4 regions of the Streptomyces sp. NPDC086787 genome follow, and region 4 is predicted to be linked to each of the others. Evidence: riboswitches for the same ligand, from Rfam matches in the RefSeq annotation. Region 4 holds a riboswitch; each other region holds the start of a gene.
The links. Region 4 has a riboswitch for thiamine pyrophosphate ahead of ACIPK3_RS27860 (thiamine ABC transporter substrate binding subunit). Riboswitches for the same ligand answer to the same signal wherever they lie in the genome.
Positions count from the first base shown of each region.

Region 1: it holds a riboswitch for thiamine pyrophosphate, as region 4 does, so the genes downstream of both, ACIPK3_RS06675 (purine-cytosine permease family protein) here and ACIPK3_RS27860 (thiamine ABC transporter substrate binding subunit) in region 4, are expected to answer to the same signal.
Region 2: it holds a riboswitch for thiamine pyrophosphate, as region 4 does, so the genes downstream of both, thiO (glycine oxidase ThiO) here and ACIPK3_RS27860 (thiamine ABC transporter substrate binding subunit) in region 4, are expected to answer to the same signal.
Region 3: it holds a riboswitch for thiamine pyrophosphate, as region 4 does, so the genes downstream of both, thiC (phosphomethylpyrimidine synthase ThiC) here and ACIPK3_RS27860 (thiamine ABC transporter substrate binding subunit) in region 4, are expected to answer to the same signal.

Region 1 covers NZ_JBIVBC010000002.1:118,018-121,981, forward strand. Annotated here, with positions in the region: gene thiD (bifunctional hydroxymethylpyrimidine kinase/phosphomethylpyrimidine kinase) at 1-771, opposite strand, end outside; gene ACIPK3_RS06675 (purine-cytosine permease family protein) at 768-2,162, opposite strand; TPP riboswitch at 2,153-2,245, opposite strand; gene ACIPK3_RS06680 (carbohydrate ABC transporter permease) at 2,285-3,145, opposite strand; gene ACIPK3_RS06685 (carbohydrate ABC transporter permease) at 3,142-3,964, opposite strand, start outside.
Region 2 covers NZ_JBIVBC010000001.1:968,113-972,076, forward strand. Annotated here, with positions in the region: gene pknB (Stk1 family PASTA domain-containing Ser/Thr kinase) at 1-368, opposite strand, end outside; gene ACIPK3_RS04510 (thiazole synthase) at 474-1,268, opposite strand; gene thiS (sulfur carrier protein ThiS) at 1,272-1,472, opposite strand; gene thiO (glycine oxidase ThiO) at 1,469-2,686, opposite strand; TPP riboswitch at 2,683-2,795, opposite strand; gene ACIPK3_RS04525 (hypothetical protein) at 2,837-3,187, shown strand; gene ACIPK3_RS04530 (NAD(P)/FAD-dependent oxidoreductase) at 3,235-3,964, shown strand, end outside.
Region 3 covers NZ_JBIVBC010000003.1:75,224-79,187, forward strand. Annotated here, with positions in the region: gene thiC (phosphomethylpyrimidine synthase ThiC) at 1-1,623, opposite strand, end outside; TPP riboswitch at 1,616-1,794, opposite strand; gene ACIPK3_RS09950 (YibE/F family protein) at 1,877-3,265, shown strand; gene ACIPK3_RS09955 (SsgA family sporulation/cell division regulator) at 3,360-3,797, opposite strand; gene ACIPK3_RS09960 (IclR family transcriptional regulator) at 3,897-3,964, opposite strand, start outside.
Region 4 covers NZ_JBIVBC010000015.1:73,376-77,339, forward strand. Annotated here, with positions in the region: gene ACIPK3_RS27855 (ABC transporter permease) at 1-962, opposite strand, end outside; gene ACIPK3_RS27860 (thiamine ABC transporter substrate binding subunit) at 1,007-2,080, opposite strand; TPP riboswitch at 2,149-2,256, opposite strand; gene rlmN (23S rRNA (adenine(2503)-C(2))-methyltransferase RlmN) at 2,280-3,386, opposite strand; gene ACIPK3_RS27870 (phosphatidate cytidylyltransferase) at 3,566-3,964, opposite strand, start outside.

The sequences.
Region 1 (3,964 bases), on a different contig from region 4:
GTGGTCCACCGGACCGATCCCGGCGCCCAGTGCGAAGCCCGCCGCGATGGCTCCCGTGACGTAGTCCTTGGCCCGGCGGACCGCCTCCGGCACCGTGAGTCCCCGGGCCAGTCCGACCGCCACGGCCGAGGCCAGGGTGCAGCCCGTGCCGTGGGTGTGGCGGTTGTCCTGGCGCTCGGCGCGCAGCCAGTGCTCCTCGCGGCCGTCGGTCAGCAGGTCCACGGCGTCGCCGGGCAGATGCCCGCCCTTCACCAGCACCCACGCGGGGCCGTACGACAGCAGCCGGTCGGCGGCGTCCCGCATGCCCTGTTCGCCGGTCACCGTGATGCCGGTCAGCTCGGCCACCTCGTCCAGGTTCGGCGTGGTGACGGTCGCACGGGGGAGCAGCCGGGTGCGCACGGCGTCCAGGGCGTCGTCGGCGAGCAGTCGGTCCCCGTGCTTGGACACGCTCACCGGGTCCACGACGACCGGTACCCCGGCGTCCGCGAGCAGTTCGGCCACGGCGGTGACCAGCGCGGGGGAGGCGAGCATGCCGGTCTTCACGGCCTGGACGCCGATGTCGTCGACGACGCTGCGGTACTGGGCGCGCACCGCCTCCACGGGCAGCTCCCAGGCACCCTGCACACCCACGGAGTTCTGCGCGGTGACCGCGGTGACCACGCTCATCCCGTGCGCGCCGAGCGCCAGCATGGTCTTCAGGTCGGCCTGGATTCCGGCGCCACCGCCGGAGTCCGACCCTGCGATCGTGAGGACGCAAGGGGGCGGAGTCATGCGTTCTTCTCCTCCTGGAGGCGCAGCGGGGCGTACACGGCGAGAGCCACCAGGAACGCGACGTAGTACGAGAGATCGGCGCCGTGCAGCGCGTCGGCGACGGGTCCGACGTACAGACCCGTGTCCATGAAGGGCACCGCGGCGGCGAATGCGCCGACGAACGCCAGCAGCGGGGGCCAGGCCCGCCGCGGGCCGGCCGTCGCGGCCGCGAGGTCCGTCACCGGTTCGCGCCGTACCAGCCAGTCGACCACCACGATCGCCACGAACCCGGGGATCCAGTACCCGACGAACAGGAGGACGTTCTGGAAGCGGGCGGTGGTGTCGGCCGCGTGCATCCACAGCACCAGCGGGAAACCGAGCGCCGCGGCGAGGGCGGCGGCCGCGGGGCGGGGCAGACGCACCCCGATGGTCTGGAGGGCCAGGGAGCCGCTGTAGTCGTTCATGGCGTTGCTGCACAGCGCGGCCAGCGCCACGGCGAGCAGTCCGAGCGAGCCCGGGACACCCCCGCCCAGCAGCTGGTCCACGCCCGCGGCCGTCTGGTCGGTGAGCACCGAGGCACCCCACAGGCCCAGGATCTGGACGGCCAGGAAGGACGCCACGAGACCGAGCAGTGTGTACCAGAACATCCGGGAGCGGGAGGTGGTGCGGGGCAGATAGCGGCTGAAGTCGCTTGCGTACGGCGCCCAGGACAGGGTCAGGCTCAACGCGACGGTGCTGGTCAGCACGAACGCGCCCGCCCGATCGGCGCCGTGCGCGCTGCCCGAAGTGACGACGTGGACGTCGCCCGCCATCCGTATCGCGATCAGCGCGAAGGCGGCGGCCAGTACGAACGTCATGAGGATCTGGAGCCGGTGGATCGCCTCGTAGCCGAGGACCCCGAGGGCGCCCTGCCCCAGCATCATGACCATTACCCCGAGCCAGAACGGCCAGCCGCACAGCTGGGCGAGCGCATCCCCGCCGAACAGGCCGATGAGCGCGTCCCAGGCCACCGAAGACGCCCACTGGAGCACCCCGGGCAGTGCCACCGCGCGTCCGAAGGCGAGCCGGGCGAGCGGCAGCTGCCCGGCGCCGGTGCGGCTGCCCCAGGTGCCGAGGTAGGCGGTGGGCACCGCGCCGATCACGGTGCCGAGCACCACCGCGGCGAGAGCGGTGGCGAAGTCGAGGCCGAACACGATGCCGAGGGTTCCGGTGAACACGCCGGTCATCGTCAGGTTCGGCGCGAACCACACGGTGAACAGCCGACCCGCGCCGCCGTAGCGGTTGTCCTGCGGGACGGGCTCGATGCCGTGTCCCTCGACTCTCAGGTCACCGGGAGCCGTGGGCATCCGTCCGTCGAAGACGGCTCTGCCGCCGCCCGTGGGCAGCCCGCTGGAAACACGCCCGAATGGCATGGTGACATCCCTCCGCCAGTACGAACTGGTTCAGGTTCAACGGGTGTGATCTCAGCCCTCGCGGGGCACCCCGTGTCCGGTACGGCGGCAAGAGTAACCCGAGCCGTCCGCCACCATGACCATCAACCCTTGGCGGCCCCCAGGGTCAGACCGCTGACGAACTGCCGCTGGAGCACGAAGTACACGATCAGCGTGGGGATCGCGGTGAGCAGTGCTCCGGCGGCGACCAGGTTGGGGTCCGTGAAGTACTGGCCGGAGAGGTTGTTCAGGGCCGAGGTGATCGGCATCTTCTCGCCGGTCGAGATCAGCACCAGGGCCCAGAAGAAGTCGTTGTAGATCCAGATCGACAGCAGGGTGGCCAGCGCCGCCATCGCCGGCTTGCACAGCGGCAGCGTGATCTGCCAGTACAGCCGCCACACCGAGGCACCGTCCACCAGGGCCGCCTCGGTCAGCTCGTGCGGCAGGGAGCGCATGTAGTTGCTCAGCACGAAGGCGCAGAACCCGGACTGGAACGCCACATGGATCAGGACGAGGCCGAGCGCGGAGTCGTACAGCTTGCCGCTCTCCGTGATCCCGGGCAGGTCGGTGAGCAGGTACATCCGGTAGAGCGGTGTGATGATCACCTGCTGGGGGAGCAGGTTGCCCGCCGTGAAGACCAGGAGCAGCGCCAGGTTGAGACGGAAGTCGAAACGGCTGACGTAGAAGGCGACCAGCGACGACAGGAACAGCGTGAGCAGCACGGCGGGCACCGCGATCAGCAGCGTGGTGCCGAAGTAGTGGGCCATGTCCGACTGCTCGAACGCGTTCGTGAAGTTGTCGAGGTTCAGGGTGTCCGGCCAGGACACGTAGCCCCTGTCGCTGGTCTCGCCGTACGGGCGCAGCGCGGAGAAGACCGCCCACAGCAGCGGGGCGAGCCAGGCCAGCGCCGTCGCGGACAGGAAGACGTGCAGTACGACACGGGCGGGACGGACGGGCGCGCTCACGGTCGCCGCTCCTTCCGGAAGGTGGTCACCAGGTACGGGATGATCACGACGAGCGAGATGACCAGCAGGACCACCGCGATCGCTGAGCCGTAGCCGATGCGGCTGGACTCGCCGATGATGTTGTTGGTGACCAGGATCGACAGCAACTCGGTGCCCTGGGAACCCTTGTTGAAGACGAAGACCAGGTCGAAGGCGCGCAGCGCCTCGATGATGGTGACGACCAGGACGATCGTGTTGGTGGGGCGCAGCGTCGGGAAGATGACGCTCCTGAACGTCTGCCACTCGTTCGCGCCGTCCAGTGCCGCCGCCTCGCGCAGCGACGGGTCCACGCTCTTCAGACCGGCCAGATAGAGGATCATCATGTACCCGGTGTGCCGCCATGAGGCGGCGACGAGGACGGCCCAGAGGTTCAGGTCCGGGTCGCCGATCCAGTCGACGTAGTGGCCGGGCCTGTTGGCCCCGATGAGGCTGTTGATCAGGCCCGTGTCGGGGTTGTAGACGAGTTGCCAGACGAAGCCGATGCAGGCCATCGAGATGACGACGGGCAGGAAGAACGCCGTCTGGTAGACGCGGCTGAAGCGGATCCCCTTGTCCAACTGGACGGCGAGGAACAGCCCGAGCGGGGTCGGGATCAGGATGAGCACGACGAACCAGATGAGGTTGTGCTGGACCGCAGGCCAGAACTGCGGGTTGTCCGCGAAGAGCTGCCGGAAGTTGTCGAGGCCCACCCACTTGATGGAGTCGAACCCGATGCCGTCCCAGGTGGTGAAGGCGAGTGCGACGGAGGCCAGGGCGGCGACCCAGACCAGTAGCACGTGC
Region 2 (3,964 bases), on a different contig from region 4:
TCCATGATGTCCAGCGCCGCCCGCGGCTGGAGCGCGCCCCGCTCGCGCAGCACGTCCCGCAGGGTGCACCCGGCGACGTACTCCATGGCGAGATACACATACGACCCGTCGGCGCCCTGGTCGAAGACCTGGACGACATTGGGATGGGCCAGCCGGGCGACGGACTTCGCCTCGCGGATGAAGCGGTCCACGAACGCCGCGTCGGCCGCCAGCGTCGGATGCATCACCTTGAGGGCGAGCACCCGGTCCAGACGGATGTCCAAGGCCCGGTAGACCGTGGACATCCCGCCGACCGCGATCCGCGCCTCGACGCGATAACGGCCGTCGAGCACCTGCCCGACGAGAGGGTCCTGAAGGGTCGTATCCACGCAGGTGAGTCTACGAGCCGTGACCGACAGCGCCCGACGTTGCGCCGTTTCGGGGACGGAATGCAGCAGACCTGTGACTGTCGCTCCGGCGCGCCAGGCCGTGTCCTAGAACGCCGGGCGCTCCGGATCCAGGTGCGCGAGCCCCTCCGTGGGGGAGGAGGCCTCGGCGAAGTGGCGGGGCGGGATACGGCCCGCGCGCCGGGCCAGCCGGCCCGCCTCGACCGCGTGCTTCATCGCCTCCGCCATCAGTACCGGCTCCTGTGCCCGGGTCACCGCCGAGGCGAGCATCACACCCGCACAGCCCAGTTCCATCGCCAGCGCCGCGTCGGACGCCGTGCCCGCGCCCGCGTCCAGGATCACCGGCACCCCGGCCCGCTCGACGATCAGCCGGAAGTTGTGCGGGTTACGGATGCCGAGTCCGGAGCCGATCGGCGAGCCCAGCGGCATGACCGCCGCACAGCCGACCTCCTCCAGCTTCCGGGCCAGAACCGGGTCGTCGTTGGTGTACGGCAGCACGGTGAAGCCGTCGTCCACCAGTGTCTCCGCCGCGTCCAGCAGCTCGATCGGATCCGGCAGCAGCGTCCGCTCGTCGGCGATGACCTCCAGCTTGATCAGATCCGTGCCGAGCGCCTCCCTGGCCAGCCGGGCCGTCAGGACGGCCTCGCCGGCGGTGAAACAGCCCGCCGTGTTGGGCAGCACCCGGATGCCGAGCCGCTCCAGCACGGACAGTACGGAACCGTGCACCGTGGGATCGACCCGTCGCATCGCCACCGTGGTCAGCTCCGTGCCGGAGGCGACGAGCGCCCGCTCCAGCACGTCCAGGCTCGGCGCGCCGCCGGTGCCCATGATCAACCGGGACGAGAACGGCGTACCGCCGAGGACGAAGGGATCGTCTGCCATGGGTCAGCCTCCTTGGACGGCGGTGAGGACCTCGACACGGTCTCCCTCGGCGAGGTCCGTGGCGGACCACTGCCCGCGCGGTACGACGGTCTCGTTCACCGCGGCGGCCACTCCGCGCGGCGCCGCGGTCAGCGAACCGACCAGAGTGTCGAGATCCGTGCCGGGCGCGATCTCCCGGCGCTCTCCGTTGACCGAGATGTTCATGCGGACCGCTCCGAGCCGTGTTGTGACGAGCCGTGTTGTGACGAGCCGTGTTGCGAGGGGAATGACGCAGCCGAAGGCGCGGCGAAGCGCTGTGGTGTGAAGGGGCGGGCCTCCTCCGGCAGCTCGCCGGTGACCAGGACGTACGCCATCACATCGCCGGTGACCGGGGTGAGCAGTACACCGTTGCGGTAGTGCCCGGTGGCCAGCAGCAGCCCGTCAAGCCCGGTCGGGCCGAGCAGCGGGGCGTTGTCGGGGGAGCCGGGACGCAGCCCGGCCCGGGTCTCGGTGAGCGGCAGCTCGGTGATCCCCGGCACCAGCTCGTGGGCGTCCCGGAGCAGCTCGTACACCCCGCCCGCGGTCACCGTCGTGTCCCAGCCCAGTTCCTCGCTCGTCGCGCCCACGACCAGCTCGCCGTTCTCCCGGGGCACCAGGTAGACATGGCCGCCGCGCACCACGGCGCGCACGGTACGGCTCAGGAAGGGCGCGTACCGGGCCGGCACCGTCAGCCGTACCACCTGCCCCTTCACCGGCCGCACCGGCGGCAGCACCTCGTCCGGCACGCCCGCGAGCCGCCCGCTCAGGCTCCCGGCGGCGAGCACCACCCGGCCCGCGTCAAGGACTTCGCCCTCGCGGGTGACGACCCCGGCGGCCCGGTCGCGCACGACGGACAGCCGCTCCGCCCAGGTGCGGTGGAACACCACCCCGGCGAGCTCACAGGCGGCCGTCAGCGCGTCCGAGAGCCGACGCGGATCGATCTGGTGGTCGCCGTCCACCCGCAGTCCGCCGCGCACCCCGGGCGCGAGCATCGGCTCCAGGCGCCGGCACTCGCGTCCCGACAGCCACTCGGCCTCCAGACCCGACCGCTGCTGGAGGGCGTGCAGCTCGCGCAGATCGGCACGGTCGTCGGCGTCCAGCGCGACGGCGAGGGTGCCGCTGCGGCGGTAGCCGAGGTCATGGCCGGTCAGCTCGGTCAGCTCGGCCACGAAGTCCGGGTAGCGACGGGCGGACGCCAGGTTCAGCCCGAGCAGCATCTGCTCGCCGTAGTGCAGTTCGGTGACCGCGGCCAGCATCCCCGCCGCGACCCGCGCGGCGCCGCCGCCGGGCTCTGGGTCCACCACGGCGGTGGCGAGGCCGCGCTGCGCGGCACGCCAGGCCGTGACCAGGCCGATGATCCCGCCCCCGACGACGAGGACGTCCGACGTACCTGACGACATGGGCGTTCAGCCCCTCCCTTCGCCGGCATGACCCGGATCAGGTTCGTACGGTCGGAGGCCGCCAGCCTCCCTCTCAGCCCGGTGCGTCCGGGCTCCCGCGAGTTCTGTACGTTGGCCACCCTACCGCTCGAACCAAGGAGTCCCGGCGTCATGGCCCGCTCGCTCGACGGACTGACCCTCGCCCCGGTGGCCGACCAGGCCCCCGGCCAGGTGGGCACCCGCACCCGGTTCACCTACCACGAGAAGGACGGCGTGGTCTGGGCCGAGTACACGGGCGGCGACATCGTGCGCGGGCACCTGGTGGGCACCCGCGAGGGCGACCGGCTGGACTTCCGCTACACGCAGCTCAAGCAGGACGGCAGCACGTCCGGCGGGCACTGCGTGTCCACGGTCGTCGAACTGCCCGACGGACGGGTACGGCTCGAGGAGACCTGGCGGTGGGAGTCCCAGGAAGGCAGCGGCACCAGCATTGTGGAGCAGCTCACCCAGCACGCCCCCTGACTGACAGTTTGTCAATTGTCTATGGTGACCGGGTGAGCGGTGATCGGGTGGGCGAGCAGACGCAGCAACGGGGCACGTCACGGGGACGGCGAGTGGTCGTCGTCGGCGCGGGCATGGCCGGGGTGCAGACCGCCGTCGCCCTGCGGGAGCAGAGTTTCAACGGCACCGTCACGCTGATCGGCGCCGAGCCGCACCAGCCGTACGACCGGCCGCCGCTGTCCAAGGCCGTCCTGCTCGGCAAGTCCGAGGGCTCCGCCTTCGAGGTCGACTTCGAGTCGCTCGGCATCGATCTGCGCCTGGGCAGCGAGGCACTGGGGGTGCGCACCGCCGACCACGAGCTGGACACCGGCTCCGGGCCCGTTCCCTACGACGTCCTGGTCCTCGCGACCGGTGCCGAACCGGTCCGGCTGCCCGGCACGGAGGGCGTCCCCGGGGTGCACCTGCTGCGCACCCTGGACGACGCGGAACGACTGCGGCCGGTGCTCACCCGCCAGCACGACATCGTGGTCGTCGGCGCGGGCTGGATCGGCGCCGAGTTCGCCACCGCGGCCCGTGAGGCCGGCTGCGCGGTGACCGTCGTGGAGGCCGCCGACCATCCGCTCGCCGGAGCGCTGCCGCCCGAGGTGGCCCTGCCGATGACCGCCTGGTACGCCGACAGCGGCGCCACCCTGCGCACCCGCGCGCGCGTGGCGGGCGTCGAGCCGGGCGCGGTGGTCCTCGGCGACGGCACCCGGGTACCCGCGGGCGCCGTCGTGGTCGGCATCGGCGCGCATCCCG
Region 3 (3,964 bases), on a different contig from region 4:
CGGAAGCGTCTCGTCGTGGAACTCCCGCGCCGTGTCCGGATCCAGGGCCAGGTTGAACTGGTCCTCCCACCGGAACTCGAAGCGCGCGTCGGACAGCGCGTCGTCCCACTCCTGCGCGCCGGGGTGCCCTTTGGCGAGGTCGGCCGCGTGGGCGGCGATCTTGTAGGTGATGACGCCGGTCTTGACGTCGTCACGGTTGGGCAGGCCCAGATGCTCCTTGGGCGTGACGTAGCAGAGCATCGCCGTGCCCCACCAGGCGATCATCGCGGCACCGATGCCGGAGGTGATGTGGTCGTACGCCGGCGCGACGTCCGTGGTCAGCGGGCCGAGCGTATAGAACGGAGCTTCATCGCAGATCTCCTGCTGAAGGTCGATGTTCTCCTTGATCTTGTGCATCGGGACGTGCCCCGGGCCCTCGATCATCGTCTGTACATGGAAACGCTTCGCGATCCGGTTGAGTTCCCCGAGCGTGCGCAATTCCGCGAACTGCGCCTCGTCGTTGGCGTCCGCGATCGAGCCCGGCCTGAGGCCGTCGCCCAGCGAGTACGTGACGTCGTAGGCGGCGAGGATCTCGCAGAGTTCCTCGAAGTTCTCGTAGAGGAAGGACTCCTGATGGTGCGCGAGACACCAGGCCGCCATGATCGAGCCGCCGCGCGAGACGATGCCGGTCTTGCGGTTCGCGGTCAGCGGGACGTACGGGAGCCGGACGCCCGCGTGGACCGTCATGTAGTCCACGCCCTGCTCGGCCTGTTCGATGACCGTGTCCTTGTAGATCTCCCAGGTGAGTTCCTCGGCCCTGCCGTCCACCTTCTCCAGCGCCTGGTAGAGCGGCACCGTCCCGATGGGTACCGGGGAGTTGCGCAGCACCCACTCACGGGTGGTGTGAATGTTGCGCCCTGTTGACAGGTCCATGACCGTGTCGGCGCCCCAGCGGGTGGCCCAGGTCATCTTCTCGACCTCCTCCTCGATGGAGGAGGTCACCGCGGAGTTGCCGATGTTGGCGTTGACCTTCACCAGGAACCGTTTGCCGATGATCATTGGCTCGATCTCCGGATGGTTCACGTTGGCGGGCAGTACAGCCCTGCCCGCCGCGATCTCCTCGCGGACCACCTCGGGTGAGACGTTCTCCCGGACGGCCACGAACTCCATCTCCGGCGTGATCTCGCCCCGGCGCGCATACGCGAGCTGTGTGACCGCCTTGCCGTCCCGGCCACGGCGCGGCTGGCGGGGCCGGCCGGGGAATACCGCGTCGAGGTTGCGCAGGCCCCCACGGGGGGATGTGTGCCTGACCCCGTCGTCCTCGGGACGGACGGGACGGCCCGCGTACTCCTCTGTGTCGCCGCGGGCGATGATCCAGTTCTCCCGCAGCGGTGGCAGGCCCCTGCGGACGTCGGTCTCCACTAGCGGGTCGGTGTACGGGCCTGAGGTGTCGTACAGCGTGACCGACTGCCCGTTGGTGAGATGCACCTGACGGACCGGCACGCGCAGATCGGGACGTGAGCCCTCGATGTACCCCTTGTGCCAGCCGATGGACTTCCCGGTCTCCTCGCCGACCGCGTCCGGCGCGTTCGCGCCGTTCGCGTTCTGCGCTGAGGCAGGCGTGCGTATGTCCTTCTTGGTCATGAGACCTACTCCCTACGCCGGCATTACCCGGTAACAGGTTCAGCGGTCGACGCAGCGGCTTCCGTCTCTGTCGCCATTCGTGTGAACCAGCTCGTGTTCCACGTGAAACATGGCGAATACGGAGGTCAGCGCCCTCTCAGCCCGGTGCTCCGAGCTCCCGCGTGTGCAAAGGTGCTTCTACGCTAGCGTCAATTCGGGCGAGATGAACAGAGGGCCCCTCTCTCGTTCTTGCGATGATCGGCCGGTGACCACGATGCAGAACCACCCGTACGAGCCGCCCGAGCCGCCGCACACCGGCTCGGGAGAGGGCGACGGACGACACGGCGGCGGACACGGCCACTCGCACGGTCACAGCCACGGCCCCGCAGCTCCGGTCTCCAAGCACCTGCGGAAGGTCATCGCGGCCATCCTGATCCCGTTCGCCACGGCGGTCGTCGTCGGGCTCGTGGTGCTCTGGCCCGGCGGCGCCCCGTCCCACGAGCGCACCGGGGTCGGCTTCGACCGGCAGACCCAGCAGGCCACCGTCACCGCGGTGGTCGAGGTGAGCTGCGAGTCGGTGAACGCCTCGGGACAGACCCCGCCCGATGACACCTCCAGCGGCGGGAACGGTTCGGCGTCCCGGAAGGCGAACGGCACCTGCAAGAAGGCGACGATCCGGATCGACACCGGCAAGGACAAGGGCCGCACGTTCACCGAGATCGTGCAGCCCGACCAATCACGTCAGCTGCACCAGGGCGAGAAGGTCGTGGCCGCGTACGAGCCGTCCGCGCCCAAGGACCTGCAGTACTCGGTCACCGACGTGGACCGGAAGTTCCCGATGGCACTGCTCGCCGGGATCTTCGCGATCGCCGTCGTGGCGGTGGGTCGCCTGCGCGGCGTGATGGCGCTGATCGCACTGGCCGTCAGCTTCCTGGTGCTGACCCTCTTCATCCTGCCCGCGATCCTCCAGGGAGCGAATCCCCTGCTCGTGGCGGTGGTCGGGGCGAGTGCCATCATGCTGATCGCGCTCTACATGTGCCATGGCCTGTCGGCACGCACCTCGGTCGCGGTGCTCGGCACCCTGGTGTCGCTCGTGCTGATCGGCCTCCTGGGTTCGGAGTTCATCGACTGGGCGGTACTGACCGGCAACACGGACGACAACACCGGCCTGATCCACGGCCTGTATCCGTCGATCGACATGAGCGGACTCCTGCTGGCCGGCGTCATCATCGGTTCTCTCGGTGTCCTGGACGACGTGACGGTCACACAGACCTCGGCCGTCTGGGAACTGCACGAGGCCAACCCGTCGATGGGCTGGCGGGGGCTGTACCGGGCGGGCATCCGTATCGGCCGTGACCACATCGCGTCGGTCGTGAACACTCTCGTCCTCGCCTACGCCGGGGCGGCGCTGCCTCTGCTGCTGCTCTTCTCGATCGCGCAGAGCAGTGTGACGACCGTGGCGAACAGCGAACTGGTGGCGGAGGAGATCGTGCGCACCCTGGTCGGTTCGATCGGCCTGGTCGCCTCGGTACCGGTCACCACGGCCCTGGCCGCTCTGGTGGTCTCGGCAGACCGGCCGGGACCAGGACAGGAGACGGGCAGGACCGCGGACGGCCGGCCGGCCACGACGCGCGGTGGACGGGGCCGACGCCGCAAGAAGTGACGCCCGGGCGGCGCATTGCCGCCGGATCAGGAGAAGCGTTACTGCACCGGTCCACACAGCGCCACCGAGCGCCGTGCGCTCATCCCCATGACGTTCAGCCGGCGCTCTGTTCCTCGGCCAGGATGCGGTCCAGGGCCTCGTCGAGATGGGCGTCGAAGTCGGCGAGCGCTCCCTCCTGACCGAGCGGGACCAGTTTGTCCGTGCGGTCCAGGAAGGCCACCAGCGGCGGCGCCGAGGAGCGGAACACCGCCTGGTCCCCGCCGACCTGAAGCCGGATCAGGACCTCGCCCAGCACGTCCGAGTCGGTGGGCGCGATGTGCACATCGCCGTCGCCGCACGGCCGTCCCACCCCGTCGATCAGCAGCTCACGTCCGAAGGCCCAGGTCACCGGAGCGTCCCCGGGCAGATGGAAGGTGAGCCGCACGGCATAGGGATCACAGGTCTCGTAACGCAGCTCCACCGGAATACGGAAAGAGAGCTCCTCGGACACGAGGAAGCTCATCATGACCTCTGCTTGTACGGACTCGCGCATCGCCTACCCCGTCTAATGACACCGACTGGCCGTGTTTGATCCCTGTGACACTGGTCAAATCTTGCAGAAAGTGCACGCGAGATCACAAGGAGTGAGTTTTCAGATACTGATAGAGAGCGCGAGCGTCCCGAGGTTCCGCCCGACCTCGCTCTGCAGCCGACGGGCCG
Region 4 (3,964 bases):
AGGAACATGTTGCCGTCCTCGCTGGTCAGCGCCCGGTAGTAGCCGAAGCCGGGGGCGTCGAGGGAGCGCCGGACCAGCACGGCGAGCGGCAGGACGAGAAGTACGGCGATGGTGGCGAGGACACCCGCGAGCAGCGCCCACTGCCCGGCCCCGCGCGGCCGGCGCGCCGTCACCGACGGGTCCACCAGCCGCAGCACGGTCTCCCGGCGCCGTACCGTCCAGGCGTGCACGGCGAGGATCGCGCCCACCGCGGCGAACTGGACGAGGGTGAGGACCGCGGCGGTGGGCAGGTCGAGCAGCTCCGAGGTCTGCCGGTAGATCTCGACCTCGAGGGTGGAGAAGGTGGGGCCGCCAAGGGTCTGGACCACGCCGAAGGAGGTGAAGGTGAACAGGAACACCATCAGCGCGGCGGCGGCCACCGCGGGCGCGAGGGCCGGCAGGGTCACCTTGCGCCAGGCGCCGAGCGGTGAGGCGCCCAGCATCCGCGCGGCCTCCTCCTGGCGCGGGTCCAGCTGGGACCACAGGCCGCCGACGGTGCGTACGACGACGGCGTAGTTGAAGAAGACGTGCGCGAGCAGGATCGCCCACACGGTCGTGTCCAGCCGTACGCCCCACAGTTCGTCGAGCAGCCCGCCACGGCCGAGCAGCGCGAGGAACGCCGTACCGGCCACGACGGTCGGCAGCACGAACGGGACGGTGACGACGGCGCGCAGGACCTGCTTTCCCGGGAAGGCGAAGCGCGCGAAGACATATGCGGCGGGCAGCGCGACCAGCAGGGTGAGCGCGGTGGAGGCGAGCGCCTGCCAGGTGGTGAACCACAGGACGTGCCGGATGTCCGGCCGCGCGACGACGTCCGCGATCGGGCCGAGCCGCCAGACCCCGTCGGCCCTGAGGCCACGGGCGACGATGGCGGTGACGGGGTAGGCGAAGAACAGCGCGAAGAACGCGACCGGCCCGGCCATCAGCGCGAGCCGTGCCACGTTCTCCATACGGCGCCGTCGACCGGCTACTTCAGTACGAGCGACGTCCACGTCTTGACCCACTGGTCGCGGTTGTCGGCGATCCTGCCGGGCGTCAGGGTCGCGGGGGCCTTGGCGGCCGGGCCGTACTCCGTGAACTCGGCAGGCACCTTGGCGCCCCGGACCACCGGGTAGACGAACATGTTGAGCGGTACGTCCTCCTGGAACTCCTTGCCGACCAGGAAGTCGATGAGCGCCTTGCCGCCCTTGGTGTTCTTCGCGTTGCTCAGCAGCCCGGCGAACTCGGTCTGCCGGAAGCAGGTGCCGTCCGCGACACCCGTCGGGGCGGTGGCCGGCCGTGGCTTGGCGTAGACGACCTCGGCGACCGGTGAAGAGGCGTAGGACACCACGAGCGGCCGGTCGCCCTTGGCCTTCTTTCCGCCGGCGGACCCGGAGAACTCCTGGTTGTACGCCTGCTCCCAGCCGTCGACGACCTTGACGCCGTTGGCCTTGAGCTTCGTCCAGTACTCGGGCCAGCTGTCGTCGCCGTACCGGGCCGCGCTCGCGAGGAGGAATCCGAGGCCGGGCGAGGAGGTGGCGGCGTTCTCGGTGACGAGGAGGTTCTTGTACTCGGGCTTCACCAGGTCGTCGAGCGTCCGCGGCGGGGTGAGCCCGTGCTCGCCGAAGTACGCCTTGTCGTAGTTGACGCAGATGTCGCCGTAGTCGACGGGCGTGACCCGGTGCCTGCCCTTGTCGAGCTGGTACTCGGCGTCGACCGTCCCGATCCCCTTGGCCTCGTACGGCTGGAACAGACCGTTGTCGATCGCGCGGGACAGCAGGGTGTTGTCGACGCCGAAGAAGACGTCGCCCTGCGGGTTGTCCTTGGTCAGGATCGCCTTGTTGACGGCCTGGCCGGCGTCCCCGTCCGTGAGGACCCTGACCTTGTAGCCGGACTGCTTCTCGAAGTCCTTGAGCACGTTCTTCGAGACGGCCCACGAGCTGTGGCTGACGAGGACGACGGTCTTGGAGTCCGCCGCCCCCTTGTCCGCGGACGAACCGCATGCGGACAGCGTGAGCAGGCCGAGCCCGGCGGCGACGGCCACGAAGGTCTTGCGGTGCACTGGATTTCCTCCTGGGTGTCCAGGAAGAGACGCGGCCCTGCCCGGGGTGCCCGGGCAGGGCGCAACAGCTTGAGTAACGACCGAACTTCCTACCCAGAATGACCTGGGCGAGGTTCAGAGGGTCTGCGGCCCGTCTGCCGCACTCTCAGCGCTGTGGCGCTCCCCTGTCGGAATATGAAGATGTACTGACCGGGTCAGGTTACCGCTCGGTGGCCGCCAGCTGGCCACAGGCACCGTCGATCTCCTGACCTCGGGTGTCACGGACGGTGACCGGAACTCCGTGGGACGCGATGGCCTCCACGAACGCCTTCTCGTCCTCCGGCCGCGAGGCGGTCCACTTGGACCCGGGCGTGGGGTTGAGCGGGATCAGGTTGACGTGCACGGGCCTGCCCTTGAGCATCCGGCCGAGCCGGTCACCGCGCCACGCCTGGTCGTTGATGTCGCGGATCAGGGCGTACTCGATGGAGAGCCGGCGCCCGGACTTGGCGGCGTACTCGAAGCCGGCGTCGAGCACCTCGCGCACCTTCCAGCGGGTGTTCACGGGGACCAGGGTGTCGCGCAGTTCGTCGTCGGGCGCGTGCAGGGAGATCGCCAGACGGCACTTGAAGTCCTCGTCGGCAAAGCGGTGGATCGCCGGGACGAGTCCGACGGTCGACACGGTGATGCCGCGCTGGGACAGCCCGAGGCCGTCCGGTTCCGGGTCGGTGAGCGCCCGGATGGCCGTCACGACCCGCTTGTAGTTGGCGAGCGGCTCGCCCATGCCCATGAACACGATGTTGGACAGCCGGGCAGGCCCGCCGGGCACCTCGCCGTCCCTGAGTGCGCGCATCCCGTCCACGATCTGGTGCACGATCTCGGCGGTGGACAGGTTCCGGTCCAGCCCCGCCTGCCCGGTGGCGCAGAACGGGCAGTTCATGCCGCAGCCCGCCTGCGAGCTGATGCACATCGTCACCCGGTCCGGGTAGCGCATCAGCACCGACTCGACGAGCGTGCCGTCGAACAGCCGCCACAAGGTCTTGCGGGTGGTCCCCTGGTCGGTCGACAGATGCCGTACGACCGTCATCAGCTCGGGAAGCAGCGCCTCCCGGAGCTTGCCCCGCGAGGCGGCGGGGATGTCGGTCCACTGCTCCGGGTCGTGCGCGTACCGCGCGAAGTAGTGCTGCGAGAGCTGCTTGGCGCGAAACGGCTTCTCCCCGATCGCGGCGACGGCCTCCTTGCGCTCGGCGGGCGAAAGGTCGGCGAGGTGCCGCGGCGGCTGCTTGGCTCCGCGGGGGGCGACGAAAGTGAGTTCTCCGGGCTTAGGCATGGCGGTACCAGTGTCGCAGATCCAATTGGGTGACCCCGGACCGCGGCCGGTCGGGACCGCGGGCGGTCGGGCCGCGGGCGGTCGGGCCGCGGGCGGTCATGGGCGGTCGGAACCGCAGGCCCCCGGCCGTGCTCGGTCGGGGGCCCGGGTGGGTCGGGCGGCGGGGGCGGTCGGCGTGGTCAGGCCGAGCCGACGAAGGCCACCAGGAGCAGCCACACCACGGGGGCGGTGGGCAGCAGGGAGTCGAGGCGGTCCATGATGCCGCCGTGACCGGGGAGCAGGGTGCCCATGTCCTTGATGCCCAGGTCCCGCTTGATCATGGACTCGCCGAGGTCGCCGAGCGTGGCGCTGGCCGCGACCGCGAGGCCGAGCAGCAGACCCTGCCACCAGATGCCGCCCTCGATCAGGAACTGCATGCACAGGGCGCCCGCGGCCATGGCGAACGCGATGGCGCCGAACAGGCCCTCGCGGGTCTTGCCGGGGCTGATGCGTGGGGCGAGCTTGTTCCTGCCGAAGCGCCAGCCGACGGCGTAGGCGCCGGTGTCGCTGACCACGGTCAGGAGCAGGAAGGTCAGCAC